DNA from 4 places in the Parageobacillus sp. NEAU-HV-2 genome. Region 1 is predicted to be linked to each of the others. Evidence: riboswitches for the same ligand, from Rfam matches in the RefSeq annotation. Region 1 holds a riboswitch; each other region holds the start of a gene.
What was found. Region 1 has a riboswitch for S-adenosylmethionine ahead of AC1WMD_RS01010 (bifunctional homocysteine S-methyltransferase/methylenetetrahydrofolate reductase). Riboswitches for the same ligand answer to the same signal wherever they lie in the genome.
Positions count from the first base shown of each region.

Region 1 (7,414 bases):
ACGTGCGCGCCGTTTTTCACTTGCGCGCGGGCGATTTCTGCCGCTTCTTCGTATTTTCCTTCAGCGATCAGCCGTTTAAATTTGCGCGAGCCGATCACGTTCGTCCGCTCGCCGACAAACAATGGCCGCATTGTTTCGTCGTAAATAAGCGGATCGATGCCGGAGACGGCATGAATGGCAAAAGACTGCGGAATTGGCCGCGGCGGAAGATCCCGGACCGCTTCGGCGATGGCGCGGATATGTTCCGGCGTCGTTCCGCAGCAGCCGCCGACGATGTTGATCCAGCCTTTTTCGGCAAAACGCTGGATTTTTTTCGCCAGCATTTCCGGCGTTTCATGGTAATGCCCTTCCTCATCAGGAAGACCAGCGTTCGGGTAGCAGCTGACCGCCGTATTGGCGAGGGAAGCGAGCGTGCGCAAATGGTCAGTCATAAACTCTGGGCCGGTCGCGCAGTTTAAGCCGACGGCAAACGGCTTCATATGCTGAACGGAGATGAAAAACGACTCAATCGTCTGTCCGGCCAGCGTCGTGCCCATCGGTTCAATTGTGCCGGAAATCATGATCGGCACCCGCCTGCCGACCGCTTCAAACGCCTTGGAAATGCCGATAAAGCCGGCTTTGACGTTTAAGGTGTCCTGACACGTTTCCAAAAGCAGCAAGTCGACGCCGCCCATTAATAGCCCGCGTGCTTGTTCTTCGTAGGCAGCGACTAATTGGTCAAACGTCACACCACCTGTGACGGACAGCGTTTTTGTCGTCGGTCCCATCGAACCGGCGACAAAGCGCGGCCAATCGGAAGTCGAGTAGGCGTCGGCGGCTTTGCGTGCGAGCTTGGCCGCTTCGATATTTAACTCAAGCGCTAAATGGCCGAGCTGATATTCATCTAACACGATGCTTGTTGCGCCAAACGTGTTCGTTTCAATAATGTCCGCGCCCGCCTGCAAGTACGCTTCATGAATGCGCTCGATCACATGTGGGGCGGTGAGCGTCAAATATTCGTTGCATCCTTCGTATGGTTCGCCGCCGAAATCGTCGGCCGAGAGCTTTGCATTTTGAATCATCGTTCCCATTGCGCCGTCAATGATGAGAATCTTTTTGGCAAGTTGTTGCTCGAGTGTTGTGTTAGCCATGGAGTACCTTCCTTTCTTGCGCGGCTTTTTCTTTTTCGTGAACATAGCGGACGAGTTCGACCGTCATTTCATAGCGTAAAAACGGCGTAATGAGGTAGATGCCGTTAAATAAGTCAAAAGCGGTGTCAATGAGCGATTTGGCGATCGCAATTCCTTCGCGCGCTGATTGCACTGGGTCGTTGCCGCATGCCGCCATGCGCGCGCGGATTTCTTCCGACAGCGTGATGCCCGGTACTTCATGGTGAAGGAAATCGGCGTTGCGCGCGCTCACTAGCGGCATAATGCCGATGTAAATAGGCGTCTCAAGATGTTTCGTCGCTTCGTACACTTCCTCGATTTGCCGTTCGGAATAAAGCGGCTGGGTAATAAAATAGTGGGCGCCGCATTGAATTTTTTTCTCCAGGCGCTCTACGGCCTTATCCAAATGGCGGACGTTCGGGTTAAAGGCCGCGGCGATCGAAAAATTCGTTTTTTGCCCGAGCGGTTTTCCCGAATACGAGAGCCCTTCATTAAACTGGCGAATGAGCCGAATCAAGTCAAACGACGATAAGTCGTAGACCGATGTCGCTCCAGGGAAATCGCCGATTTTCGATGGGTCGCCGGTAATGGCGAGCACATCGGTGATGCCGAGCGTATGCAAGCCCATTAGGTGCGACTGCAGCCCGATCAAGTTACGGTCGCGGCAGGTAATATGAATAAGCGGACGGATGCCAAGCTGCTCTTTGACGATGGAGCCGAGCGCCATGTTGCTGATTCGTGGGGTAGCCAGCGAGTTGTCAGCCAGTGTCAGCGCATCAATATTTGCTTCTTTCAACGCTTTGGCGCCCTCTAGAAATTTGGTAAGCCCTAATTTTTTCGGTGGATCGAGCTCGACGATCACCGAACGACGCTCGCGAACGATGTCTTGCAGCGGCGGCGTTGTGTTTGGTTCGTTCATTTGGATGGAAATTGGAACATGACGTTGTTTAACGACTTTTTCTTTAATTGGTGTTCGATCCACTAAGGCGTTTGCCATCGCTTCGATATGTTTTGGCGTCGTGCCGCAGCATCCGCCAATCAGGCGCACGCCTTGCTCACGGAAGGCGAGCGCTGTTTCTTTAAAATAATCGGTGTTTGTTTCATAGACAAGCCGCCCGTCGCGATAATCCGGCAGGCTTGCGTTCGGATACGCAGAGAGAAACGCTCTATTTGGCAGCGGCACTTCCTCCAGCGAACGGATCATATGGTACGGGCCGAGACGGCAGTTTAGACCGACGACATCAGCTCCCAACTGCTCCAAGCGCGCCAATGCTTCGGCAAGCGGAGTGCCGTCTTGCAAGACGCCGACTTCGTGGAGGGAGACGTGCGCGATAATCGGCTTATCCGTTTCTTTGCGCGCGATCGCAAGCACTGTCTCTAATTCTTCTAAATCGTAATACGTTTCGAGCAACAAGCCGTCGACGTCCTCGTTTAACAGCACAAACAATTGTTCGCGAAACGTCCGCTTTACCTCTTCGATGGAAACGGCGCTTTTATTGATGCTGCGCAACCCGCCGATCGTCCCAAGCACGTAGGCTTTATTTTTGGCCGCCTGTTTGGCGAGCCTTACCGCCGCGCGGTTAATCGCCGGCACCTCGTCTGCGAGTCCATAACGGGAGAGTTTGACGTAGTTGGCGCCGTACGTATTCGTTTGAATGACCTCGGCGCCCGCGGCGATATATGCTTCATGAATATGAATGATATCTTCCGGTTTCGATAAATTTAGTTCTTCAAAACATCGGTCGACGCCGTGCGAGTATAATAGCGTTCCCATCGCGCCATCGGCGATGAGGATGCGTTCTTTTAAATCTTGCAAAAGTCCCACGCTCATTCCCCCGTTCTATGAAAATGGTAAAAGAAAAAAGCCTTCTATAAGAAGAAGACTTTTTATGTATCGTCTCTTCTTATCTTCCAGGCGCTTTCGCCTGTCTGGATTTAGCACCTTGGCTTCCGCCAGGTTGCTGAGGGTTCACCGGGCCAGTCCCTCCCCCTCTCTTGATAAGAAATTCGCTATGAAGTTGTAGCCAAACGTTTCAACGATATAATTAATATATAATGTAAAGCATTTTCTGAAAATATTCAATATAATGGAATCGTTTTCAAGAAAATATTCCATCCTTCATGGAAAAAGCATTAGTGCTTGATATTTAATGAAAATAGGTTTATCCACTATAGTGAACGTATATGATTGGAATCAATAACTAGGTAGTAGTGTCGCAACGGCGGAAAGAGAATAAAAAACGCTTATAAAAAAGGAAAAAAAGCTCCCATGAAAACTTTACTCACAATAAGAGAACTTACGGCTTGCAAAAACTAATAATATTAGTTATAATAAAACTAACAATATTAGTTTCAAGAAAATGAGGTGAAACATTTGCGAATCATCCGCAAAAAAACGGTTTTTCAACTGACATTTTTGCCGCGTTTTTTTCCCGTAAATTGTTACTTGATTGACGAAATGGACGGATTGACCTTGATTGACGCTGCTCTGCCCTACAGCGTGAAAGGAATTTTGAAAGCGGCTGAAACCATCGGAAAACCTATCACGCGCATCCTTCTCACCCATGCACATGGGGATCATGTGGGAGCACTTGACGCGCTAAAACAAATTCTTCCGCATGTACCCGTTTATATTTCGGAACGTGACGCCCGCTTAATGTCTGGAGACAGGTCGCTGGGTCCGAACGAACCAAACACACCGATTCGTGGCGGAGTACCTAAAAAACTGCAGACACGAGCAGATGTTTTGCTAAAGGAGGGAGATCGAATCGGCTCGTTGCTGGCGATTGCCACACCGGGACATACGCCCGGTTCAATGACATTTCTCGACACGCGCAACAACGCCTGTATCGTCGGTGATGCATTTCAAACAAAAGGCGGGATTGCTGTATCGGGACAGGTACAACCATGGTTTCCCTTTCCGGCAATGGCTACATGGAATAAAGAAATGGCGCTCAAAAGTGCATACAAAATACGTGAGTACCATCCATCCTTGCTAGCGGTGGGACATGGGCATATGTTGGAGCAACCAGGTGTAGCCATCGACCGTGCCATTGCCAAAGCCGAACGGAGTTTCATACATCCCCCTACAGGAAAGGAGTGACGCAGATGTCTCCAAGAATCGGTTTAGATTTGTCAACGATTCTGCAAACTGCAACAGAAATTGCCGATAAAGACGGACTGGATGCCGTCACATTGGCTACATTGGCTAAAAAACTCGGCGTCCGCCCCCCATCCTTGTACAACCACATCGAAGGATTGCACGGTTTAAGAAAACAACTCGCGGTTTATGGCCTTGAACAACTTTACAGCACCCTGGCGCAAGCGGCCATCGGACGGTCCGGTGATGATGCGGTGCATGCGCTTGGGAAAGCTTATGTAACGTTTGCTCGAACCCATCCTGGCTTGTATGAAGCAACCTTGCAAGCGCCCGATTCACTAGATCCAGATATACAACGTGCAGGTCGTGAGATTGTGAACCTGACTCTGCGTGTGCTTCACGCATACGATCTTGATGACGAAACAGCACTGCATGCAGTGCGTGGTTTGCGAAGCATGTTCCATGGTTTCGCTTCCTTGGAACAGAAAGGAGAATTTAGAATTCCACTCGACCATGACGTGACACTCCGGTTTCTGATCGATACGTTCCTGACAGGGATTCGCCGAAAACAGAAATCGCTGGAGTGAATCCAGCCTCAAAATGACAAAACGACTGAATGATGTCAAAAAAGGAGAATGAACATGGAAATTAAACTGGCGAATCTATTTTTGCGTTTCCTTTTGGAAGTATGCGTTTTGGCCGCACTCGCATATTGGGGATTCAAGAACGGAGAAAATATGCTCGGTAAGATCGGTTTGATGGTTGGGATCCCGCTTTTGATCGCGCTGATTTGGGGGACGTTCGGTTCCCCCGGTGCGCCGTTACTCCTTCCAGAACCGTGGCACTTTATCTTGGAAGTGACGATTTTTGGGGCGGCATCCGTCACCTTGCATGCTGCCGGACATCCCAATCTTGCCAAGGTTTATGTGTTTGTCGTAGTATTGAACCGTTTTCTCATGTTCGTCTGGAAACAATGATCCAAATTCAAAGATTTTTTCGACGCCGGCGGCCTTCCTGTCACATACGGCATTTCCGGCAACGATATAGAGAGTCAATATATCGAAATAAGGATGCTAAAAGTGAGTCGATTTCATAAGACCATGCATGTTCGCTGTTCCAATTGGAAATCATGATCTTGTCCACCCCTTGGTAGTTGGTTTTGGTCACTGTATATGATCTTCAAGGTGGTGGATTTTTTATGTGCATTTATGCATCCATTATGCGTTTTGCAACACGTTCTAGAGAATAATATATATCCACTATAGTGGATAAAGGGGGAGGGGGGGCATGTTCCATGCATGATGCGATTCATTTCTTATTAGCAGGGTTACCTATTTTATTCGCTCTCATTTGTTTAGTTTGGCTTAAAATGTCTGCGCTGTACACCGCTGTCTGTTCGTATGGATTGGCTTTCGTATTGGCTTTTTTTTCTTTTGATGCCTCGGTGCAGAATTTATTTCATTTCTCCGTTCGTGGAATGCTGCTGGCGGTGACGGTCATTTATGTATTAGGGCTTGGGCTGTTTTTATACAACTTGCTGAATGAAAGCGGAGCGATGAATATGATGTCCTACGGTTTATCACGCTTTTGCCGCTCAAAAGCAGAACAGGGGCTGCTTATTTCTGCCGCTTTAGGTCCTTTTCTAGAAGCGGTCAGCGGATTTGGCATTGCTGTGGTGATTGCTGCCCCATTATATCTTTCGCTAGGATTTTCAGCGAAAAAGACAATGATGTTATCGTTATTGACGCAGTCGGCCGTGCCGTGGGGAGCGCTTGCCATCGGTACGGTCATTAATGCGGAGTTATCTGGAGTTCCTTTGCATCAATTGGGGGAGTATAGCGCGATGGTAAGTATGCCGCTTTTTCTTTTTTATGCGGTTATTATTGTGGCCATTAGCGGCGGCAAAAAGTCGATAAGACAATATTTTGATTCCATTATTATCGTTTCGTTCGTGCTGTCATTTGTGACATGGGCTTCCAGCGTGTATATATCTACCGAACTGGCGGGCGTATTGGCGGGAGGAGCTGCCGCTTTTTTGCTCATTGCCTATTGGAAACTAAAGGCGTTAATCAGCCAAAAGAGGGGCAAGGCCGCTACGACGCATGTAGTTATTGGGAGGGGAAACTTTTGGAAGGCAATGGTACCATATGCCGTTTTAACGATATATATATTCGTTTCCCATTTCTCTGCTGCATGTAAGAGCATAGTTACAAGCATCCTCGTTATTCAATGGCCAGAATATCATTTTCATTTGGAGCTGTTGTATAGCCCAGGTTTTGCCCTGTTCCTTGCTTCGCTGACAGCGATATGGCTATATCGGCTGACTAGCGTTCAACTAAAAACCTGTATAGAAAAAACCATCAAACAAGTATATCCCGCCGTAATAGCAACAACGGGCTTTATCGCGATGTCGAGCGTGATGGAGGGGGCGGGAATGACGAATTTCCTGGCTGCTAATATTGCCGCATTAGTAGGTTCGTGGTTTATCATCGCTTCTCCGCTCATCGGTGCGATCAGCGGATTTATGAGCGGCAGCAACAGCGCGGCTAACGCTATGTTTTCCCATTTTCAAAGCACGATGGCTGAGCAATTACATAGTCCCGCACTATTATATGCCACCGCACAAAATGTCTCCGCATCGAACATGACCATGGCATCTCCATCGAGAATCGCTTTAGCAGCTTCTATCACTAACCAGTCTGGACATGAAGGGCAATTTGTGCGAGACATTCTTCCGATTGCTTTTGCTGCTTTGTTGATCATTACGTCTAGTATTGTCGGGCTGGGGCTTTTTCTTTGAATAATTGTGTCTAAAACGCATAATGGAAATAGAGGGAAAGGGCATGAAAAAAGATGCTACGGGCGATTAGTGCCCGTAGCATCACGTTTTTATCGATAATTGACAAATTGCACATCAATCGGCAGGTCGGCTTCGCGAATCGCGGCGATAACCTTTTGCAAGTCATCTTTGCTTTTGCCGCTGACGCGGATTTGATCGTCCTGTATTTGGCTTTTCACTTTCAGGCCGGTGTTTTTTATGATCGTGTTGATTTTTTTCGCGTTTTCCTTGTCGATGCCTTGCACAAGTTTAGCGCGTTGGCGCACCGTCCCCCCAGAAGCCGGCTCAATTTTGCCGTATTGAATATTTTTCGTCGGCACGCCTCGT
Region 1 covers NZ_JBXUJJ010000001.1:178,685-186,098, forward strand. Annotated here, with positions in the region: gene metH (methionine synthase) at 1-1,130, opposite strand, end outside; gene AC1WMD_RS01010 (bifunctional homocysteine S-methyltransferase/methylenetetrahydrofolate reductase) at 1,123-2,973, opposite strand; SAM riboswitch class I at 3,050-3,153, opposite strand; gene AC1WMD_RS01015 (MBL fold metallo-hydrolase) at 3,523-4,251, shown strand; gene AC1WMD_RS01020 (TetR-like C-terminal domain-containing protein) at 4,257-4,835, shown strand; gene AC1WMD_RS01025 (YrdB family protein) at 4,890-5,225, shown strand; partial or broken gene AC1WMD_RS01030 (ISNCY family transposase) at 5,234-5,379, opposite strand; gene AC1WMD_RS01035 (L-lactate permease) at 5,543-7,048, shown strand; gene AC1WMD_RS01040 (YajQ family cyclic di-GMP-binding protein) at 7,138-7,414, opposite strand, start outside.

Region 2 (7,414 bases), 120 kb from region 1:
ATCGGAAAAACGTTCCGACGTCCAGCCGTGCGGCACCGGCAGCCACGCGAAAAACGAGCCCTTCGGTGGCGCGACATCCCAGCCGATTTGCCGCAATGCCGCCATAAACGTATTGCGCCGTGATTCATATAAGGCGACAAGCTCTTCGACACAGCGCTGCGAGGAAAGAAGAGCGGTTGCTGCCGCTTCTTGAATCGCGCCAAACAGGCTGACGTATAAATGGTCCTGAAGCAAATTAATCGCCGCAATCACGCTTTCATTGCCGACGGCAAATGCGACGCGCCAGCCCGCCATATTATACGTTTTCGAAAACGTATAAATTTCCACGCCGATGTCTTTTGCCCCTTCTGCCTGAAGGAAGCTAACCGGTTTTTTTCCATCAAAGCCAATCGCACCGTAAGCAAAATCATGGACGACGCAAATCCCGTGCTTGGCGGCAAACGACACCGTTTCCTCGAAAAATTCCTGCGAAGCAGTCGCTCCGGTTGGATTATTTGGATAATTTAAAAACATAAGTTTAGCTTTTTCTGCAATATGGCGAGGAATGTCACTATAATCAGGCAAAAACCCATGTTCGGCACGCAATGGCATCATCACCATTTTTGCACGCGCCAGCGCAATCCCCGACCAATAGTCAGGATACCCCGGGTCAGGAACGAGCACGATATCACCAGGATTCACGAGGCATTGCGGAATCTCGACAAGCCCCGCTTTGCCGCCGAACAAAATGGCGACTTCTTTTTCGGGGTCAACGGTCACGCCGTATTCCCGTTCGTAAAACTCGGCAACCGCCTGTTTCAAAAAAGAATACCCTTGAAACGGCGAATATTTGTGATATTTCGGGTTTGCCACCGCCTTTTGCATCGCTTCAACGATATGTGGCGGTGTCGGCTGATCCGGATTTCCTTGCCCTAAATTGATGACATCGTATCCTTCCGCGATTTTTTTGGCTACTTTCGCGACTAATGAGGCGAAAAACTGCTTTGGAAGCCCTTCTAACAGGTCGGATAACGGAAATTGTTTTGTCATGCTTAACACCTTCTCAAAAATTTCTTGAAATTCTAGTGCAACATCATATATCGTAAAAATCAAAATGTAAAGTAAATTTTTTCGAGGTGAACACGAATGACATTAAAAATTGCCTGCCTGCAGCTGGATATTGTCTTCGGCAGTCCGCACGAAAACGAACAGGTTGTAGAAAGAGAAATAGAAAAAATTGCAAAAGAACGTCCGGATGTCATCGTTCTTCCTGAACTATGGACGACTGGCTATGACTTAACTCGTCTCGATGAAATCGCCGATGAAAACGGCGAACGTGTGAAAGCGTTCATTACCAAACTGGCAAAATCGTACCGCGTCCATCTTGTCGCCGGTTCAGTCGCCAAAAAAACGGCAAAAGGCGTGACAAACACGATGTATGTCGTCGACCGAAACGGCACAGTCGTTGGCGAATACAGCAAACTGCACCTCTTTCAGTTGATGGATGAACATCTTTACCTCCAGCCTGGGGAGGATACCGGTTTATTTACGCTCGAAAACACCTTATGCGCCGGTGTCATTTGCTATGACATCCGCTTTCCGGAATGGATCCGCGTCCATGCGGTCCAGGGGGCGGAAGTGCTGTTTGTCGTTGCCCAGTGGCCGCTCCCCCGCCTTGCCCATTGGCGCACGCTGCTTGCGGCGCGCGCCATTGAAAATCAATGCTATGTCGTCGCTTGCAACCGCGCCGGCAGCGACCCGAACAACGTGTTTGCCGGCCATTCCATGATCATCGATCCATGGGGAGAAATCATTGCCGAGGCGGGCGAGGAGCCTTGCGCACTCACGGCGCAAATCGATTTGCAAAAAGTGCAGGAAGTGCGGGCGCGCATCCCGATTTTTGCCGACCGCCGTCCTGAATATTATCAGGCGGCAGAAAAAAATTTTACAAAAAGTATTGACAAATAAATTCGTCAGCGTGTATGATTCGAATCAAACGCACAAATATTTTCTAACATAAGCAAAAATTCGAAAAATGAATATACTGAAAATACTCTTATCAAGAGTTGGCTGAGGGAATTGGCCCAATGAAGCCCAGCAACCGACCGTAATACTATCGTGAGATAGGGCGCACGTTTTTTCGGCGCCGGAAGTTCCAACTTCCGCAGGGCACGGTGCTAAGTCCAACAGAAAGACTCGTTCTTTCTGGAAGATAAGAGGTGCGAAGAATTGGAATCTTCAAGCCTCTTTCTACGCAGAAAGAGGCTTTTTAATTTAGTTATGAAGGGGGATTTTATTCCAATGTCGATCTCACATTCATCCGTTTATGAACCGTTAACAGAACAAGGAGCCATTTCTTTAGCCGTGCGCCTCGGCCTCTTCCGCGAAGGAGCGCCGCTTGTCTGCCGGGAAATCGGGGACGGTAACCTTAATCTCGTTTTCCGCATCGTCGATAAAGAAGCGAAAAAAGGAATTATCATCAAACAAGCCCTTCCATATGCGAAAGTCGTTGGGGAAAGCTGGCCGCTCACCTTAAAACGCGCGGTAATCGAAAGCAATGCGCTGCGCACATTCGCAAGCTATGCGCCGCAATATGTGCCAAAAGTTTACTATTCCGATGAATCTTTAGCCATTACCGTGATGGAAGATTTATCCCATTTGCAAATTGCCCGCAAAGGCTTAATCGAAGGAAAAACATATCCGCTTCTATCCCGACATATCGGCGAATTTATCGCAAAAACGTTATTTTACACGTCGGATTTCGGCATGAATCAGCAAGAAAAAAAACAGCTGGCGCAAAGCTTTGTCAATCCCGAACTGTGCAAAATCACGGAAGATCTCGTATTTACCGATCCGTTTTTTAATCATGAAACGAACAACTTTGAAGAAGAACTGCGCGACGATGTCGAAGCGCTTTGGAACGATGACAAGCTTCATTTAGAAGTTGCCAAATTAAAGCGCAAGTTTTTAACCGAAGGGGATGCGCTCATTCACGGCGATTTACACACAGGCAGCATTTTCGCCAGCGAAGAAGAAACAAAAATTATCGATCCGGAATTTGCGTTTTACGGCCCGTTCGGCTTTGATATCGGTCAGTTTTTCGCAAACTTATTGTTAAATGCGTTGTCCCGCCCAGAACCACAACAAGAACCGTTATTTGCCCATATCGACAAAACTTGGGATGTATTTGCGACGATCTTTTCTGAACTTTGGCATACGCACAATGTCGAGCCGTATGCAAAAACGAAAGGACTATTAGAAGAGGTGCTGCACAACACCTTTGTCGATGCGATCGGTTTTGCCGGCTGCGAAGTAATCCGCCGCACGATTGGGTTGGCACATGTTGCTGATCTTGACGGCATCGAAAATAAAGAGAACCGTTTGCAAGCAAAACGACATGCGCTTCGTCTTGGCAGAAGCCTCATCTTGCAACGTGAAACATTATCTAGTACCAAAGAAATTCGTTCTCTTTTCGCACAAACCGTGCTAACACCAGCGAATTAACATAATGAAAGGAAGAACCATATGGCAGAACCATTCGTAATTCCTCGCTCTGTAGAGTGGAACGACACGCATATTACGATTTTAAATCAGCAAAAGTTGCCTTTAGTGACGGAATATTTGCAATTGAAAAATATTAAAGACGTTTGGGAGGCGATTGCGTCGCTGAAAGTGCGCGGCGCACCGGCAATCGGCATTACCGCCGCTTACGGCCTCGCGCTTGCCGCTCAGCAATATGAAACAGAATCAGTGGAAAATTTCAAAAAACAACTGCAAAAAGACCGTGACTACTTAGCAAGCGCCCGGCCAACGGCGGTCAATCTGTTTTGGGCGCTAGACCGCCTCGTTACGAGCGTCTCCCATGTTTCCTCTGTCAATGAAGCAAAAACGACGCTCGTCCATGAAGCGATTCGCATTCAAATTGAAGATGAAGACGTTTGCCGACGGATCGGGGAACATGCGCTTTCTTTGTTTCAAAACGGCGATCGCATTTTAACGATTTGCAACGCCGGCTCGATCGCCACCGCCCGGTACGGCACAGCGCTTGCCCCGTTTTATTTGGCGAAAGAAAAAGGAATGAACCTGCACGTGTACGCATCGGAAACACGCCCTGTCCTGCAAGGGGCAAGATTGACGACGTGGGAATTGATGCAGGCCGGCGTAGATGTGACGCTTATTACCGACAATATGGCAGCGCAGACGATCAAAGCAAAAAACATTACCGCCGTCATCGTCGGTGCTGACCGCATTGCCGCTAATGGCGATACGGCCAATAAAATCGGCACGTTTGGCCTTGCCTTGCTGGCCAAAGCGTTCGGCATTCCGTTTTATGTAGCCGCGCCGCTGTCGACGATCGATTTAGCGACAAAAACAGGCGATGAAATTCCGATTGAGGAGCGCAATCCGGAAGAAGTGACCCATCTTGCCGGAACGCGAATTGCCCCAGAAGGGGTCAACGTCTATAATCCAGCCTTTGACGTCACGCCGCACCATCTCATTACGGCTATCATTACCGAAAAAGGCATTATTCGCGGCAATTATGAAACCAAACTGTCAGCACTATTTGCAAAGGAGGCACACCATGAAGCGATTTAGGCTGAACTATTTATTCGCATTTCTTTTTTCCGTTATCATCATCCTGAGCGGCTGCATGAACGAACAAGATGCCGTCAGTTCCAAACCGGCCAAACAAGAAAACGGCACGGCCGAGACAACAAGCAAAACGACGGCGGCAGCGACCGAACAGGCAGAAATCCCTGCCAAATTAAAGAAACCGATTAAAATCGCCGCCATTATGCAAATGTCGATCGGCACCTTTTCTTCGCAATATATCGCCGGCGTAAAAGAACAAGTGCAAAAATTCGGCGGCGAGGTGCAAATTTACAACGCGGACAACGATTTAACGAAAATGGCTTCCTATGTCGAAACAGCGATTACGCAAAATGTTGATGCGATTCTTTTAGACCATGGTCGTGCCGATGCGCTCGAAGGACCGGTGAAAAAGGCGGTCGAAAAAGGCATTCCTGTCGTCGCATTTGACAACGATTTAAACATCCCAGGCGTAACGGTCATTGACCAAGACGACTACAGCCTCGCCTGGAAAACGTTAAAAACGTTGGCCGAAGACTTAAATGGCGAGGGAAACATTGTCACGATTTGGGTTGGCGGGTTTACGCCGATGGAGCGGCGCCATGTGATTTACGATGCGTTTAAAAAGCGCTATCCGAACATCAAAGAAGTGGCGAAATTCGGTACAGCCAGCGCCAATACCGCTTTGGACACGCAAACGCAAATGGAAGCGATTTTGAAAAAATATCCGAATAAAGGCGATATTGATGCGGTGTTTGCGACTTGGGACGAATTTGCCAAAGGCGCAACGCGCGCGATCGAACAAGCAGGACGCAGTGAAATTAAAGTATATGGCATTGATTTAAGCGATGAAGATTTGCAAATGATGCAAAAGCCAAACAGCCCATGGGTCGCTACAACCGCAACAGACCCGGCGGAAGTCGGCCGCGTCCAAGTCCGCTTTGCTTATCAAAAAATCGCCGGGGAAAAAACGCCAAACATTTACTCACTCGAACCGCATTTAGTCAAACGGTCCGACTTGCCTAACCAACAAGTGTCGATGAAAGACCTTCACCAATACATCGCCGGATGGGGACAGTCGAATGTGGCGATTTCCCCTTGGATGAAAACGCTGGAAGCACAGGTGAAGAACAAATGAACGGCCTTTACATGAACAATATTTATAAATCATTTGGCGCTGTCAACGTATTAAACGGCGTGAGCCTCCATGTTCAACATGGGGAAGTTCACGCCCTTTTAGGGATGAATGGTGCCGGAAAAAGCACATTAATGAAAATTCTGGCCGGCGCTCTTTCCCCTGATCAAGGTACGATTACGATTGATGGAAAAGAATATCAGTTTTCCTCGCCTGCCGATGCCAAAAAGGCGGGCATCGGTTTAGTGGTTCAGGAAGTCGATACGGCTCTCTTTCCGGCACTGACCGTCTATGAAAATATTGCCGCCGATGAGATCGCCAAGACAAAACAAAAGCCTTTTCTTTCTTGGAAACAGCAAAAAGAGCGGGCTGCAGAGTTGTTGCGCCGCGTCGGCCTGTCGATTTCGCCGGCCAAGCTCATCCGCGAATGTTCCCTGCATGAAAAACAGCTGATTGTTCTGGCAAAAGTCCTGTCCTCCTCGGCCCGCTACATCATTTTGGATGAGCCGACCGCCGCGCTGAGCGAGACGGAAACAAAGCGGCTGTTTGCGATTATCAATGAGCTCAAAGGGCAAGGTGTTTCATTTATCTATATTTCTCACAAACTAAAGGAAATTAAAGAGATTTGCGACCGCGTCACGATTTTGCGCGATGGGAACGTCGTCCACCATGGGGATGTCGCCTCTCTTTCTCTAGAGGAAATGATCCGCTATATGGTGGGACGCTCTTATACAGCCGCGCAAAGGGAAACGCGCACATACGGGGATGACCTTCTTTTTGAAGTGAAACAGCTCCATATCGCAAAAACAAACACAACGGTCGACCTGCACGTTCATAAAGGGGAAATTGTCGGCATCGCCGGGCTTGTCGGAGCAGGAAAAACGGAATTGGCGGAAAGTTTAATTGCCAGCAGCAAAACGACAGGCGAATGGTGGATAGACGGAAAACGTTATGTGTTTTCTTCCCCAAAAGAGGCGATTGCGGCCGGCATTTGCTTAATTCCGGAAGAACGGAGAAAACAAGGGCTTTTTCTGCAGGAATCGGTTCGCACCAATCTTACCGTCCGGCTGCTATCCTCATTGACGAAATGGCAGTGGGTGCTGCAGAAGAAAGAGACGGCCGTTGCCAAGCAACTTGTCGATTCCTTGCAAATTCATCCGCCTTTCCTGTCAGCAAGCGTGCGGCAATTAAGCGGCGGCAACCAGCAAAAAGTCGTGATCGGGAAATGGTTAAAAACCGATGCGCGCGTATTTATTTTTGACGAGCCGACAAAAGGAATTGACATCAACGCCAAGCAAGAAGTATTTTCGATCATCCGCTCCCTTGCCGACGAGGGAAAAGCGATTTTGTATTTAACAAGCGAATTTCAAGAACTGCTTGATATTGCCGATACGATTTACATCATGGTGGACGGCAAGCTGATCCAACGCGTGCCTGCCCATGATATCACCTATGAACAACTCATTTATTACTGCAGCGGAGGTGAGGTGGATGGCACAGCCAGCCGTTTCGGTCGCCAAGAAAAGGCAAGCGCCATCTCTTCTTGAATTTTTGTATAAACATGGCACATTGCTTGCCATTCTCGTTGTTATCGCTTATTTTGGCATCACACAAGACCGCTTTTTTACGTACGAAAATTTCAGCGATATTTTGCGCTCGATTTCCATCGTTACACTCGTTGCGATTGGCATTACATTTTCTCTTATTGTC
Region 2 covers NZ_JBXUJJ010000001.1:302,703-310,116, reverse strand. Annotated here, with positions in the region: gene AC1WMD_RS01745 (pyridoxal phosphate-dependent aminotransferase) at 1-1,029, opposite strand, end outside; gene AC1WMD_RS01740 (carbon-nitrogen family hydrolase) at 1,126-1,947, shown strand; SAM riboswitch class I at 2,033-2,198, shown strand; gene mtnK (S-methyl-5-thioribose kinase) at 2,281-3,483, shown strand; gene mtnA (S-methyl-5-thioribose-1-phosphate isomerase) at 3,505-4,575, shown strand; gene AC1WMD_RS01725 (sugar ABC transporter substrate-binding protein) at 4,562-5,707, shown strand; gene AC1WMD_RS01720 (sugar ABC transporter ATP-binding protein) at 5,704-7,251, shown strand; gene AC1WMD_RS01715 (ABC transporter permease) at 7,196-7,414, shown strand, end outside.
Region 2: another riboswitch for S-adenosylmethionine. It lies ahead of mtnK (S-methyl-5-thioribose kinase); the one in region 1 lies ahead of AC1WMD_RS01010 (bifunctional homocysteine S-methyltransferase/methylenetetrahydrofolate reductase).

Region 3 (7,414 bases), on a different contig from region 1:
GTCAGCGGCAAAGTCGTTGAAGTCAATGAAGAATTAAACGATAACCCCGAATATGTAAATGAGTCCCCATACGAAAAAGCATGGATGATTGTCGTCGAGCCAAAAGATATGAGCGAGATCGATAATTTACTGACGGCCGAACAATATGAAGAAATGATAAAAGAAGGTTAAACTTTCCTGCAATGAATCATTAAAGGGATGGGCACCCTATACATAACTGAATGGACAAAAAGGGGTGCTTCTATCACATTAGAAGCAAAACAAGTCAACGTCATTGATCGCGTGACAGGCAAAATCAATGGCGATTCCATTCAGCTATATGAGGGGAATGAGCAAATAGGCCATCTTCCCCTTTCGCAAGTAAGCCATTTGCTGTGGGTATGCACAGCAAAATGGATCAATAAGAAAATGACCGTCACCGTTGAACCAGATCAAAAGTATGTCGATTGCGACGGTGGGGCTGGTTGGTGCTAAAAGCAGCGGTGTGATGCCGTTGCTTTCTTCTTGTTTTTATAAGATACGGTTTATGAAGCAGCGCTTGCCCTGCCTGTTTCTGCGGCGGAAATCAAGGCTAGCGTTATCATATAAATAATAGTACAACGACATTTACTTTTAGGTGATTGTTTATGACGGAAAGCGAAAAAGTGATTATTGTCGAAGGACGCTCTGACAAACAAAAAATCGCCAATATTCTAAATGAACAGGTGGAAATTATTTGCACGAACGGGACGATTAGCGATGCTAGGCTGGAGGAGCTGATTGACGAGCTTTATTATAAAGACGTTTATGTATTAGTCGATGCCGATGAAGCGGGCGAAAAATTACGTAAGCAGTTTCGCCGCGAATTTCCAGAAGCGGAGCATATTTATATCGACCGTGCCTACCGCGAAGTAGCAGCAGCGCCAAATTGGCATATTGCACAAGTATTATTGCGTGCGAATTTTGATGTGCATATGAACTATTTATCGAAAAGGTGAATAGGCAATGAAAAAAATAGAGCCGTTTGAAATTGATGAGGCCATTGGCAACGAAGAGATTGTTTGCCTTTATTTATATACACCGATGTGCGGCACTTGTCAGCTTGCCAAACGAATGCTGGAAGTAGTCGAGGAATTGTTTCCGTTTCTTCCTTTTTACCAGACGGATATTAATTATATGCCAGAGCGAGCGGTTGCATGGAAAATCGAAAGCGTTCCATGCCTTCTTTTATTTCAGGACGGCAATATCGTTAAAAAGTGGTATGCGTTTCATTCTGTTCCTTATTTATATGAAACGATCAAAGAGATGTTACCAAACGATAATCGGTTTTGTACGAACCGAAAGACAGACTAAGGGCGACGATCCCCTCCTCAGCTATCCATGTTGCAAACATCCGTTATTTTGACTGCATTTGACATATTTCTTGGGAAATGATAAGAACTTTGCTTGTTTTCCGGATGATTTGTCGAGATTTTTGTAAAGGATTCTTCTCGCTAGATATGGAAATAAATGAAACAGCAGTAACGGAGGAGGAGGGGAAATTGGATATGCGTGAACTAGTCAAACAGCTTGCCGAACGAATGAAAACATTAAATCATCTATTGCCGATTTTACCGGAGGAAGAATTGTACGTTCGCTTTGAGTCCGAAACGGGAACAGCAGTCGTAGTGATTTCAAAACATCGAATCAGCCCCAAAGTGGAAGTAGACGAACGGCGGGTATTAACGGTGCGCGGGTCAAAAGAGGCATTGGAATCACTATTAAGCGGAAGGATGAAATTACAGCAGCTAATTCGTCTGCAAGAAGTGCATATTTCGGGAAGTTTCCGGCATATGCTATTGCTTGAGTCCTTGCTTCACTTAGCCAAGCCATACCGACGTGTTTGCTAATGATTGGCGATTTGCTTTTAGATGAAAAGGAATTGACAAGTATAATAAACAGCGTTAAAATATTCAGAAAAGATAGATGAATTGGGGACCGATTTTAAGCTGAACCGACAAGAAGCAGAGCACCAACGAGATGGTTGTCCATGAAAGCCAAGCGGAATAAGAGTGAACGTCTACACGAATTTTGCACGCTGTAATTTGCTCATTTTTCGTAATTCTAAAAAAATAGATTCTTATCAAGAGAGGTGGAGGGAACTGGCCCAATGAAACCCGGCAACCGGTTGCGATAACACGGTGCCAAGTCCAGCAGAGCAAAATGGCTCTGGAAGATAAGAAGAGTATATATCCCTCTCTTCTTAAAGGAGAGGGTTTTTATTATAAAAAGGTAAAGGGGAGAAGTATAGTGAGTGGAAAGCAATATCGTTTAGAGACAATAGCCGTTCACGGTGGGGTAAAGCCGGATCCTGCGACCGGCGCGCGAGCAGTTCCGATTTACCAGTCGAATGCCTATTTATTCGCCAATACGGATCATGCCGCCAATCTATTTGCATTGCGGGAAGAAGGATATATTTATACACGCATTCATAACCCGACCGTTACCGCATTGGAAGAAAGAATAGCTCAGCTAGAAGGAGGCGTTGGCAGCCTTGCCTTAGCCAGCGGAATGGCGGCGATTACCCTGGCGATTTTAAACATCGCCGGCGCAGGAGATGAAATCGTATCGGCAGCGACGATATATGGTGGTACATATAATTTGTTCGCTAATACATTGCCGAAATACGGAATTAAAACCCACTTTGTCGATCCGTCTAATCCGGAAAACTTCCGGGCCGCGATTACGCCAAAAACGAAAGCGATTTTTGCGGAAACCATCGGCAATCCTAGCTTGCACGTGTTGGATATCGAGGCGGTTGCGCAAATTGCCCATGAAGCGGGAATTCCACTGATTATCGACAATACGTTTGCCACTCCGTATTTATGCCGGCCGATTGAATATGGTGCCGACATCGTTGTTCATTCTGCTACCAAATGGCTTGTCGGCAATGGAACGACGCTAGGCGGCATTATTGTTGATGGCGGCAATTTTGACTGGAATTCGGAGAAATTCCCAGGGTTTACTACTCCTGATCCAAGCTATCACAATCTTGTCTATGCCGAAGCGCTTGGCAATGCGGCTTACATTGTCAAAGCGCGTGTACAGCTGTTAAGAGATTTAGGTCCGGCGATCAGTCCGTTTAACGCGTTTCAAATTCAGCTTGGAATGGAAACGTTGCATGTCCGTATGAAAGAGCATATTGCTAACACGAGAAAAATTGTCGAGTATTTGGATCGCCATCCTGCAGTCGATTGGGTGCTTTATCCGGAACATGACAGCCATCCAGCAAAAGAGTTGGCGAAAAAATATTTGCCAAATGGAGCCGGTTCGATCGTTGTTTTTGGCTTAAAAGGCGGCAGGGAAGCAGGTGCGAAGCTCATTAACCATGTGAAATTATGGTCGCATGTTGCAAATGTCGGCGATGCGAAAAGCCTTATCATCCACCCAGCAAGCACAACGCATCAACAGCTAAACGAAGAAGAACTAAAATCGTCGGGGGTAACGGAGGATTTAGTCCGTCTGTCCGTCGGGATTGAAAACGTCAATGACTTAATCGAGGATTTAGAGCAGGCCATTGCCGCTGCGACAGGTATTACTTCTATTTCCGTTTCATCATAAAACAAGATTCCCGAAAATATGGACGCAAAATTTTTTATTGACATGGTTCAATATAGGGTGATACAATCACATTTGTGATTAATGGAGAATTTGTAATTGAATAATGCGATTGTTGCGCTCTTATCAAGAGAGGTGGAGGGATGTGCCCAATGAAGCCCGGCAACCGTCAGCACATACGCTGAAATGGTGCCAATTCACACAAAGCATCTGCTTTGGGAGATAAGAGACGGAATGGTAATGATTACCTTTCTGTTCTCTTCGAGCAGAAAGGTTTTCTTTTTGGAACGAGCCGCCTGCTAGATGAAGGAAGGTGAAAATGTGCATGATTACATTGGAAAATGTGACGAAAATATATGAAGCGGCAAACGGATCGGTCACTGCAGTCGATCATGTTTCTTTACAAATTAAAGAAGGGGAAATTTTTGGAATTATCGGATATAGCGGCGCGGGGAAAAGCTCGCTCATCCGTCTTCTTAACGGATTGGAAAAACCAACAAGCGGTAAAGTCATTGTTGCCGGACGGGATATGGCTAATATTAAAGGAAAAGAATTGCGAAAGGCTCGCCAGGAAATCGGGATGATTTTCCAGCATTTTAATTTATTATGGTCAAGAACCGTTCATGAAAATATTGCATTTCCTTTAGAAATTGCTGGTATCCCGAAAGAAACGCGGAAAAAGCGGGTCGATGAGCTAATTCAGCTTGTCGGGCTGCAAGGAAGAGAACATGCTTACCCGTCACAGCTGAGCGGCGGGCAAAAGCAGCGCGTTGGCATCGCGCGTGCGTTAGCAAACAATCCAAAAGTGTTATTGTGCGATGAAGCGACATCCGCGCTAGACCCGCAGACAACTGATTCCATTTTGGAACTTTTGGTGGATATTAATAAACGTTTAGGATTGACGATCGTATTAATTACCCATGAAATGCACGTAATTCGTAAAATTTGCGATCGCGTCGCAGTGATGGAGAACGGAAAAATTGTCGAGCAAGGCGAAGTACTACAAGTGTTCCGGCAGCCAAAACAGGAGATTACGAAACGGTTTGTGCGGCAAGTTGTTGAACCGGAGGAAACAAAAGAAACGATTACCCATCTGCTCGATAAATACCCGAACGGAACGGTTATCCAATTGACGTTCGTCGGGGAAGCTGCGGAACAGCCGCTGATTGCCAATGTTGTCCGCCAGTTTCAAGTGGATGCAAATATTTTACAAGGGAAAATTTCACAAACTCATCAAGGCGCTTACGGTGTGCTGTTTGTTCATATGGATGGGGAAAAAGAGGAAGTGGCCCGCGCGATCGATTATATTCGAAAGCAGCAAGTGGCGGTGGAGGTGATTACAAATGCTCGCTAGCCTCTTGCCAAACGTAGAATGGGATATGATTTGGGCGGCTACGGTTGAGACGCTTTATATGACAGGCGTCGCCGTTGTGGCGACATTTATATTAGGAACGATTCTTGGCCTGCTTTTGTTTTTAACGTCAAAAGGAAACCTCTGGGAGAACCGCCTGGTGAATATGATCATTGCTGCTATTGTTAATGTTTTCCGTTCCATTCCATTTATTATCTTAATTATTTTGTTAATCCCGTTTACGAAATTGGTCGTTGGAACGATTCTCGGTGCCAACGCCGCGCTGCCGGCGCTTATTATCGGGGCGGCGCCATTTTACGCGAGAATGGTGGAAATTGCGCTCCGTGAAATTGACAAAGGCGTCATTGAAGCGGCGAAAGCGATGGGGGCATCGACGGCAACAATTATTTGGAAAGTGTTGCTTCCAGAGTCACTGCCTGCACTTGTGTCCGGAATTACTGTAACGGCGATTGCTTTAGTCGGATATACGGCGATGGCAGGAGTCGTCGGCGCCGGTGGTCTTGGAAACTTAGCCTATTTGGAAGGATTCCAGCGCAATCATAACGATGTCACGTTTGTCGCTACCGTTCTAGTTTTGGTGATTGTCTTTGTGATTCAGTTTATTGGTGACTTTGTCACTTCCAAAATAGATAAACGATAAAAAGGGGGAAATCGATATGAAAAAATGGATTAGTGCATTGTTTGCCGTCGTTCTTGTGTTGGCATTGGCAGCATGCGGAGGCAATAACAACGCTGCCGATGACAAAAAAGAAGGAAAATTAACGAAGCTAGTAGTCGGAGCTTCCAACGTGCCGCATGCGGAAATTTTAGAAAAAGCACAACCAATTTTAAAAGAAAAAGGCATTGACTTAAAAATTGTTAAATTCCAAGATTATGTATTGCCAAACAAAGCGTTAGCGGATAAAGAAATTGATGCAAACTACTTCCAACACATTCCGTATTTAGAAGCGCAGAAAAAAGAACATGGATATGACTTTGTCAACGCTGGCGGCATTCATATTGAGCCAATCGGTGTTTATTCGAAAAAATATAAAAGCCTTGAAGAATTGCCAGACGGTGCGACGATCATCATGAGCAACTCGGTTGCAGACCATGGCCGCATTTTATCGATGCTGCAAGAAAAAGGGTTAATTAAATTAAAAGAAGGTATCGATAAAACAAAAGCTACGGTCAAAGACATTGTGGAAAATCCAAAACATTTAAAATTTGAAGCGGATGTGGAAGCAGGATTGCTGCCGCAAATTTATAAAAACGGCGAAGGCGATGCCGTGCTCATTAACGCGAACTATGCGCTTGACGCGGGGTTAGATCCTGCAAAAGACCCAATTGCTGTCGAGTCGCCGAAAGATAACCCATATGTCAATATTATCGCTGTACGTAAAGGCGATGAAAACCGCAAAGAAATTAAAACGCTTGTTGAAGTATTGCAATCGAAAGAAATTCAAGACTTTATTAAAAAAGAATATAAAGGCGCTGTCATTCCGGCAGCACAATAAAACGGAAGCGATTCGCTTCCGTTATTTCTTTTTTGGCAGCTTTTCGAGAATGGCAATCAGCAGCGTAATGATCAAAGAGCATTGAATCGAAATAACGATAGTAACAATATCGGTTAGTTGCGCGTCTTCCAACAATGCCCCTACCAAGAAAAATAACAAGATAGAGATAATAATCATCATGAGGAACACGGAAATCCATTTTCCCATTTGTTTCCCTCCCATTCGCCTATATTCAAATTCTTCTGTTTAATTCCTTTTTCCTTCACGCATACTAACACCGATATAATTATGGAAAGAGGTGTTGAGAAGTGAACCAGCAACAACATACGTCGGTTGAAGCGGCTCTTCGTCATTATAAAGAGGGAATTGGCGTGTTTACGCAGAAGCTCCCTAAAATTGCTAGCAGCTTCAATGCTTTCACCGAAGCTTGTTTTGAAGCCGGTGCGTTATCGAAAAAAGAAAAACAGCTTATTGCTTTAGGAATTAGCCTTGCTACGCAAGATGAATATTGCACGATTTATCACACGAAAGGGTGTTTAGACGAAGGAGCTTCAGAGCAGGAGATTTTGGAAGCGTGCAGCGTAGCGGCGGCATTCGCCGGCGGTGCGGCGATGAGCCAAGCGGTAACCTTAGTGCAAGAATGTATTCGTGAATTATCAACAAAACATTAATGAAAAAGACTCCGATACGGGAGTCTTTTTTTTATAGAGGCTGAAAGTGACGCTAAGTGGGTTGAACGCAAACAATATGCTGTTCGTGTAAAATAATATACGCAACCAGCAATTATAATAATTTTCACTATCAACATAGTGATATTGTCTACAAAAGGTTGCTAATACTTTTCATTTGTTATAAGATTGTAATGAGAATAAAATGAGAATGGAAGGCAAGAAAGTCAGTGGTGCACTGGTATATACAATTATATACAATTTTCAGCGAAAATTGGAGGTATTCTGCATGGCAGTGTTGA
Region 3 covers NZ_JBXUJJ010000005.1:177,802-185,215, forward strand. Annotated here, with positions in the region: gene gcvH (glycine cleavage system protein GcvH) at 1-171, shown strand, start outside; gene AC1WMD_RS10510 (DUF2553 family protein) at 199-474, shown strand; gene AC1WMD_RS10515 (toprim domain-containing protein) at 627-977, shown strand; gene AC1WMD_RS10520 (thioredoxin family protein) at 985-1,332, shown strand; gene AC1WMD_RS10525 (SCP2 sterol-binding domain-containing protein) at 1,521-1,868, shown strand; SAM riboswitch class I at 2,096-2,201, shown strand; gene AC1WMD_RS10530 (O-acetylhomoserine aminocarboxypropyltransferase/cysteine synthase family protein) at 2,269-3,579, shown strand; SAM riboswitch class I at 3,697-3,805, shown strand; gene AC1WMD_RS10535 (methionine ABC transporter ATP-binding protein) at 3,902-4,930, shown strand; gene AC1WMD_RS10540 (methionine ABC transporter permease) at 4,920-5,588, shown strand; gene AC1WMD_RS10545 (MetQ/NlpA family ABC transporter substrate-binding protein) at 5,605-6,444, shown strand; gene AC1WMD_RS10550 (hypothetical protein) at 6,466-6,651, opposite strand; gene AC1WMD_RS10555 (carboxymuconolactone decarboxylase family protein) at 6,753-7,115, shown strand; gene sufC (Fe-S cluster assembly ATPase SufC) at 7,402-7,414, shown strand, end outside.
Region 3: another riboswitch for S-adenosylmethionine. It lies ahead of AC1WMD_RS10530 (O-acetylhomoserine aminocarboxypropyltransferase/cysteine synthase family protein); the one in region 1 lies ahead of AC1WMD_RS01010 (bifunctional homocysteine S-methyltransferase/methylenetetrahydrofolate reductase).

Region 4 (7,414 bases), on a different contig from region 1:
ATTGGCGATATTAGCAAAATCAACATTTTGAATAAGGTTTAAATCTTTATGCGGATCAATGCCGTGTTTTTTCAGTACAAATTCGCCAACCATTTGTGGCATGCCGCCTTTGCGCTGGCCGAGAAAAGTGCTGCCTTTCAACTGATCCCAAGTAAAGTTCTCAATTTTATGGCGGGAGACGAGGAACGTCCCGTCTGTCTGTGTAAGTTGCGCGAAGTTAATGACTGGATCGTTCGTGCCTTGGCTGTAGACATAAATCGATGTTTCCGAGCCGACAAGGGCAATATCGGCTCCGCCGGAAAGAAGGGTAGTCATCGTTTTATCGCCGCCCCATGTGGTGGTGAGTTCCACGTCTAACCCTTCCTCTTTAAAAAACCCTTTTTCTAGGGCGACATATTGCGGCGCATAGAATATAGAGCGAGTTACTTCCGCAAGTCGTATCTTTTTTACTTCCTCCTCTTTTTGTTGGCTGCAAGCAGCTAGAGGGATAATAAGGAGAAAGAGAAAAAGCGACATTATGGCGATTTTTTTCATGAAGGTGGCCTCCTTAACAAGTAACTTACTTCACCTTATCGTATGCAGACAAAAAAAATGTGTGAATGCCTAATGAAAAGGAGGAAATGGTCATGGATGGATATATTGTCGAGCAATATCGCTTTCCTTCCCCCAATCCGCACATTGATGTATTTCTTGTCACGTATTTATGCCAAGGGCTAAAAATGAAAGGCTTTTTGGCTATACCGAAAGCGCCTGGAGTGTATGACGGTTTTTTATATTTGCGCGGCGGTATTAAAAATGTCGGGAAAGTGCGCCTGGCGCGCATTACTCAGTTTGCCTCGTACGGATTTGTTGTGATGGCGCCGTTTTACCGCGGCAACCAAGGAGGGGAAGGAAATGAGGATTTTGCCGGAGAAGACCGCTATGATGCGCTTGCCGCGTTTCGGCTGCTGCAGCAGCATCCAAAAGTGAATGAAAAGCGGATTCATGTTTTTGGTTTTTCCCGTGGGGGAGCGATGGCGCTGCATACGGCGATTTTAGAGCCGGGCGTTTGCTCTGTTGCGGTGTGGGGCGGAGTTTCCGATGTAGCGCTTACCTATTGGGAGCGGGAAGATTTGCGGAAAATGATGAAGCGGGTCATCGGTGGGACGCCGGCAAAATATCCGGAGCGATACCGCTGGCGGACACCATTATACGAAATCGAGAAAATTCATGCTCCTGTCTTAATCATTCATGGGGAAAAAGACCGCAATGTTTCGATTGAGCATGCGTATCGTCTTGAGAAAAGACTGAAAGAATTAAATAAGCAAGTGACAACATGGTATTTTCCACATTTTACGCATTATTTTCCACCAAAAGAAAATCGTGAAACCGTCCGGCGGTTGACAGAATGGATGAAAAGACAGCCGAATGTATGATACGATAAAAAGAAAAGGGGTGTGTTGCAATGGGCATGCCGCTGGAGCTGCAAACGCTGATTGTCACAAAAGGGAAAGAAAAGCGAGTAAAAGATAATTTGTTTATTTTAGAAAAAGACGGATATCGCCTTTATCCTCTTGATATTCCGCTAGAGGTTAGAAGAACGCTGCAAAGCGAAGCGAGTGGTCAAGCGGTGGTAAAAAAACTGGAACTTGCCGATAATCGAACGATTGTCACGTATGAGCTTGTCTCCTTGCATTCAACGAATTAAAAAAGGAGGGAATCGTTCCCTCCTTTTCGATTATACAAGCGGACCGCCAAGCGCTTCAATTTCCGGCGCGATATGCTTGAATTTTTGGAAGTTTGCGCGGAATTTTGATGCCAGTTCTTTTGCTTTTTGTTCATATGCATTTTTATCAGCCCATGTATTTTGTGGCTGCAGCACTTCATCTGGAACTCCTGGAATATGAAGCGGAATGGCCAAGCCGAAAATAGGATCTTTCACTGTTTCGACATTGTCTAGTTCTCCTTCGACTGCTGCTTGCACCATCGCGCGTGTGTAAGCTAGCTTCATGCGGCTGCCAACTCCGTACTCCCCGCCGGTCCAACCAGTGTTGACAAGGAATACCCGCACGTTATGTTCAACGATTTTTTTGCCGAGCATTTCTGCATAGCGCACAGCCGGGAGCGGCAAAAATGGAGCGCCGAAGCAAGTAGAGAACGTCGCCTGCGGAGAAGTGATTCCCCGTTCGGTGCCGGCGAGCTTGCTCGTATAGCCGCTTAAGAAATGGTACATTGCTTGTTCACGCGTCAGTTTGCTGATTGGCGGCAATACGCCAAACGCGTCTGCAGTTAGGAAAATAATCGTCGATGGGTGGCCAGCGATGCTTGGGTCCACGATGTTGGCAATTGCCTGAATCGGGTAAGCGGCGCGCGTATTTTCCGTTAATGTTGCATCATCGTAATCTGGTATTCTTGTCTGTTCATCAAGCACCACGTTTTCCAGCACCGCTCCGAACCCAATGGCGTCAAAAATTTGCGGTTCTTTTTCACGAGATAGGTTGATGCATTTCGCATAGCATCCGCCTTCGATATTAAAGATGCCGCGGTTTGACCAGCCGTGTTCGTCATCACCAATTAAGCGGCGGTTTGGATCAGCGGAAAGCGTCGTTTTTCCCGTTCCCGACAGTCCGAAAAATAATGCCACGTCTCCTTCTTTGCCGACATTGGCGGAGCAATGCATCGAAAGAATCCCTTGCTCCGGAAGCAAATAGTTCATCACCGAGAAAATGGATTTTTTCATTTCGCCGGCATATTCCGTTCCGCCGATTAGCACGATGCGGCGTTCAAAAGAAATGATAATAAACGTTTCTGATTTTGTTCCGTCCACCGCAGGATCTGCTTTGAAATTTGGAGCGGAGATCACCGTAAATTGCGCTTCATGTGTTTGTAATTCCTCTGCGCTTGGGCGAATAAATAATTGATGGGCAAATAAATTGTGCCAAGCAAATTCGTTAATGACTTGAATCGGCAAACGATATTTAGGGTCAGCGCCGGCAAAGCCTTTAAAGACAAACACTTCGTCTTTGGCCATTAAATAATCGAGTACTTTATTATATAATCGTTCGAAAACTTCCTCCGAGATCGGCTGATTGACTGTTCCCCAATCAATTTTTGCTTTTGTTGACGCCTCTTCGACAATGTATTTATCTTTCGGTGAGCGGCCTGTATATTTGCCTGTTGTTACCGCTACTGCCCCAGTAGCTGTTAACCGGCCTTCTTTTCGCTGCAACACTTTTTCCACCAGCTGCGCTACCGATAAATTATGAAATACGTTTGGTTTTTGCAATAATAAAGAAAGTTTATTGGTCATTTTTGCGATCCCCATTGTTCAAAACCTGCCTTTTTATATTTAATAACCTCTTTAAATAGTATAACACATTTTTATTATTAGTCCATACTATTTGTGACGATTTCTTTTATTTATTTTTCCTGTTTTTTTCAAAAAAAATTCGCCACATTTTGTTGACTTTTTCGGCTTTATTACGATATGATAAGTCATTGAACGGATACTCTTATCCCGAGTTGGTGGAGGGACAGGCCCGATGAAACCCAGCAACCGTCACAACTGGAAACATGTGAAATGGTGCTAACCTGTGGCAAGGCGATGTCCTTGAACGATAAGAGTGAAAGGAGCAATACGATTGCAATGACCTTTCCTCACCGTTACAGGAAAGGTTTTTTTATATGAGAAAATGAACAAGGGAAATGAGTACCGTATCGCTCGCCGTTTGCGGCACCATCATTTTTTGATGTTTGATTACGGAAAGAGGAGGAAAATGACGAATGTCAGCAAAAAGACGTTTATTTACTTCAGAGTCTGTAACAGAAGGTCATCCAGATAAAATTTGCGACCAAATTTCCGATGCGATTTTAGATGCGATTTTGGAAAAAGATCCGAACGCTCGCGTTGCCTGCGAAACGAGCGTGACAACAGGGCTTGTGCTCGTAAGCGGAGAAATTACGACATCGACATATGTGGATATTCCAAGAATCGTTCGCGATACGGTTCGCGAAATCGGCTATACGCGCGCCAAATTCGGTTTTGACGCGGATACATGCGCCGTGTTGACATCGATTGACGAACAGTCGCCAGATATCGCGATGGGGGTCGACCGGGCGTTAGAAGCTCGTGAAGGTCAGATGACTGACGAGGAAATCGAAGCGATCGGTGCTGGAGACCAAGGGCTAATGTTTGGATTTGCCTGCAATGAAACGAAAGAATTAATGCCGCTTCCGATTTCGCTGGCGCATCGTTTAGCACGCCGTTTAGCTGAAGTTCGGAAAAACGATATTTTGCCATATTTACGTCCAGATGGTAAAACACAAGTAACGGTAGAATATGACGAAAACGGCAAACCGGTTCGCGTTGATACGATTGTCGTATCCGCACAGCATCATCCGGAAATTACGCAAGAGCAAATTGAACGTGATATTAAAGAACATGTCATCAAGCCGGTGGTGCCAGCCGAACTGATCGATGAAAATACGAAATACTTTATTAACCCGACAGGCCGTTTTGTCATCGGCGGACCTCAAGGGGACGCTGGTTTAACGGGACGGAAAATTATTGTAGACACGTACGGCGGTTACGCGCGTCACGGTGGCGGCGCATTCTCTGGAAAAGATCCGACAAAAGTAGACCGTTCTGCAGCATATGCAGCCCGCTATGTCGCGAAAAATATCGTGGCGGCAGGACTTGCCGATAAGTGCGAAGTGCAACTCGCCTATGCGATCGGGGTGGCAAGACCGGTCTCGATTTCCATTGACACATTTGGCACAGGAAAAGTATCGGAAGACATTTTAATCGAAGTCGTGCGCAACAACTTCGACCTACGCCCGGCAGGCATTATTAAAATGTTAGATTTGCGCCGTCCGATTTACAAACAAACAGCTGCTTACGGCCATTTTGGACGTACCGATATCGACCTGCCGTGGGAGCGTACAGATAAAGCAGAAGCATTGAAAGAGCAAGCTTTTTCCTTGGCGAAGCAACAATAAATGAATGAATATGGAAAAGAGAGTTACAGCAACTGTAGCTCTCTTTTTTTAATCGATATGTTAACGTTTTATTTAAAAAAAAAAGGAAAATTTTATAGTTTTATTGCTTCAAATCTATGATATAATCAAGCATGCTGAATATAAAGAAGTAGGTGAAATACACATGTGCGGGTTTATTGGTTGTGTTTATGATCAGCCAAAAATGCTAGACGAGCAATGGAAGAAAACGTTTGAAGAAATGAATAATATGATCACGCATCGTGGTCCAGACGACGAGGGGTATTTTTTCGATGACTATGTCCATTTTGGCTTTCGTCGGTTGAGCATCATTGACTTAGAAGGGGGTCATCAACCATTATCGTACGAAAATGAGCGATATTGGATTATTTTTAATGGAGAAATTTATAACTATATTGAGCTGCGCGAAGAGTTATGTGCGAAGGGATACGAATTTGCCACATACTCTGATACGGAAGTGATTATTGCGCTATATAGTCATGAAAAGGAAAAAGCGGTAGAGAAGCTCCGTGGCATGTTTGCGTTTGTCATTTGGGATAAAGAAGAAAAAACGATTTTTGCCGCGCGTGATCCATTTGGCATCAAACCATTTTTCTATCTTGAAGAAGAAGGACGGACGTTTTTTGCATCGGAAAAGAAAAGCATTTTGCATGCGATGGAAAATAATGTTCTCGATTATGACGCGCTTCAGCACTATTTAACATTTCAATACGTGCCTGAGCCAATGACGATTTCCGTTGGCATTAAAAAATTAGAGCCGGGTCATTACATCAAAAAGAAAGTCGGTGAACAATTAACGGTACACCGTTATTGGAAAGCATGGTTTCAGCCAGTATGGAAATCGGAAGATGAATTCGTCAAAGAGATTCGCGATGTTTTATTTGATTCCGTGCGGGTACATATGCGCAGCGATGTGCCGGTTGGCTCTTTTTTATCCGGTGGAATCGATTCTTCGCTCATTGCTTCGATTGCCAAACAATTTCATCCGAACTTTAAAACTTTTTCGGTCGGTTTTGAAAGAGAAGGGTTTAGTGAAATTGAGGTGGCGAAAGAAACAGCTGAAAAATTAGGGGTGGAAAACATCAGCTACGTTATCCCGCCAGAAGAATATATGGAAGAGCTGCCGAAAATCGTTTGGCATCTGGATGATCCGCTTGCCGATCCAGCGGCTGTTCCGCTTTATTTCGTCGCCCGCGAAGCAAGAAAGCATGTAACGGTTGTTCTTTCTGGAGAAGGAGCGGATGAGCTGTTCGGAGGGTACAACATTTATCGTGAACCACAGTCACTAAAAATTTTTGAGCGGATGCCTGACGGGGTAAAATCGGCATTGCGCATCATTGCTCGCATTCTCCCAGAAGGGGTAAAAGGGAAAAGCTTTATCGAGCGCGGGGTAACGCCGATGGAAGAACGCTATATAGGAAACGCGAAAATGTATAGCGAAGAAGAAAAAGAGGGATTGCTAAAAGCATACAAGCACGGACTGGAATATACAACCATTACCCGTCCGTTTTATGAGGAAACCACTCATTATTCGCCTGTCAACCGTATGCAATATATCGATATTCATACATGGCTGCGCGGGGATATTTTGCTAAAAGCCGATAAAATGACAATGGCCCATTCGTTGGAATTACGCGTTCCGTTTTTAGATAAAGCGGTCTTTGAAGTGGCGGCCAAAATTCCACCAGAAATGAAAACGGCTAATAATACAACAAAATACATTTTACGCAAAGCGGCAGAAGGCATTGTTCCCGACCATGTCCTTCACCGCAAGAAGCTTGGTTTCCCTGTGCCAATTCGCCATTGGCTGAAAAATGAAATGCACGATTGGGCGAAAACAGTTATCAAAGAAAGTGAAACGGATCATTTGTTCCATAAAGATGTGCTATATCGCCTGTTAGAGGAGCATTGCGCCAATAAAGCGGATCATAGCCGGAAAATCTGGACTGTGCTAGTCTTTATGATTTGGCACCAAGTATATATCGAAAAAAAATACGATTTTTCCCGTCTATATAAAAAAGAAAAAGACAGACAGCCCCTATCCATCTAATCAGGTTGATAGGTGATTGCCTGTCTTCCCATTTGCGCCCAGGCGTCTAAAAAATCGGCCTTGGGTGCTTTTTTATTTTTTTCGCCTGTAAGCGGGTCATTGAAATAAATATAATCTCGGTCATATCCCGTAATAACGACGGAATGCTCGTAATATGTAATTTTAATTGGTCCTCTTGGCGTTTCCCATTCACGGAAGGCGGATTCAGGAAGTTTTTTGTACGTACTGTTGGTAATAATCCAAATCGGTACTCCTTTCGAAAGATATTGCTGCAACACGGAAAAGTCACTTCCTGTTAGGTCAATGATTCTATCGGGCAGATACATTTCAGCAAGCTGTTTAATCGGCTTATGGTACACACCTAAGCCT
Region 4 covers NZ_JBXUJJ010000002.1:18,539-25,952, forward strand. Annotated here, with positions in the region: gene AC1WMD_RS03630 (ABC transporter substrate-binding protein) at 1-534, opposite strand, end outside; gene AC1WMD_RS03635 (alpha/beta hydrolase family protein) at 627-1,415, shown strand; gene AC1WMD_RS03640 (DUF2584 domain-containing protein) at 1,445-1,687, shown strand; gene pckA (phosphoenolpyruvate carboxykinase (ATP)) at 1,718-3,304, opposite strand; SAM riboswitch class I at 3,489-3,603, shown strand; gene metK (methionine adenosyltransferase) at 3,763-4,977, shown strand; gene asnB (asparagine synthase (glutamine-hydrolyzing)) at 5,141-7,045, shown strand; gene AC1WMD_RS03660 (C39 family peptidase) at 7,042-7,414, opposite strand, start outside.
Region 4: another riboswitch for S-adenosylmethionine. It lies ahead of metK (methionine adenosyltransferase); the one in region 1 lies ahead of AC1WMD_RS01010 (bifunctional homocysteine S-methyltransferase/methylenetetrahydrofolate reductase).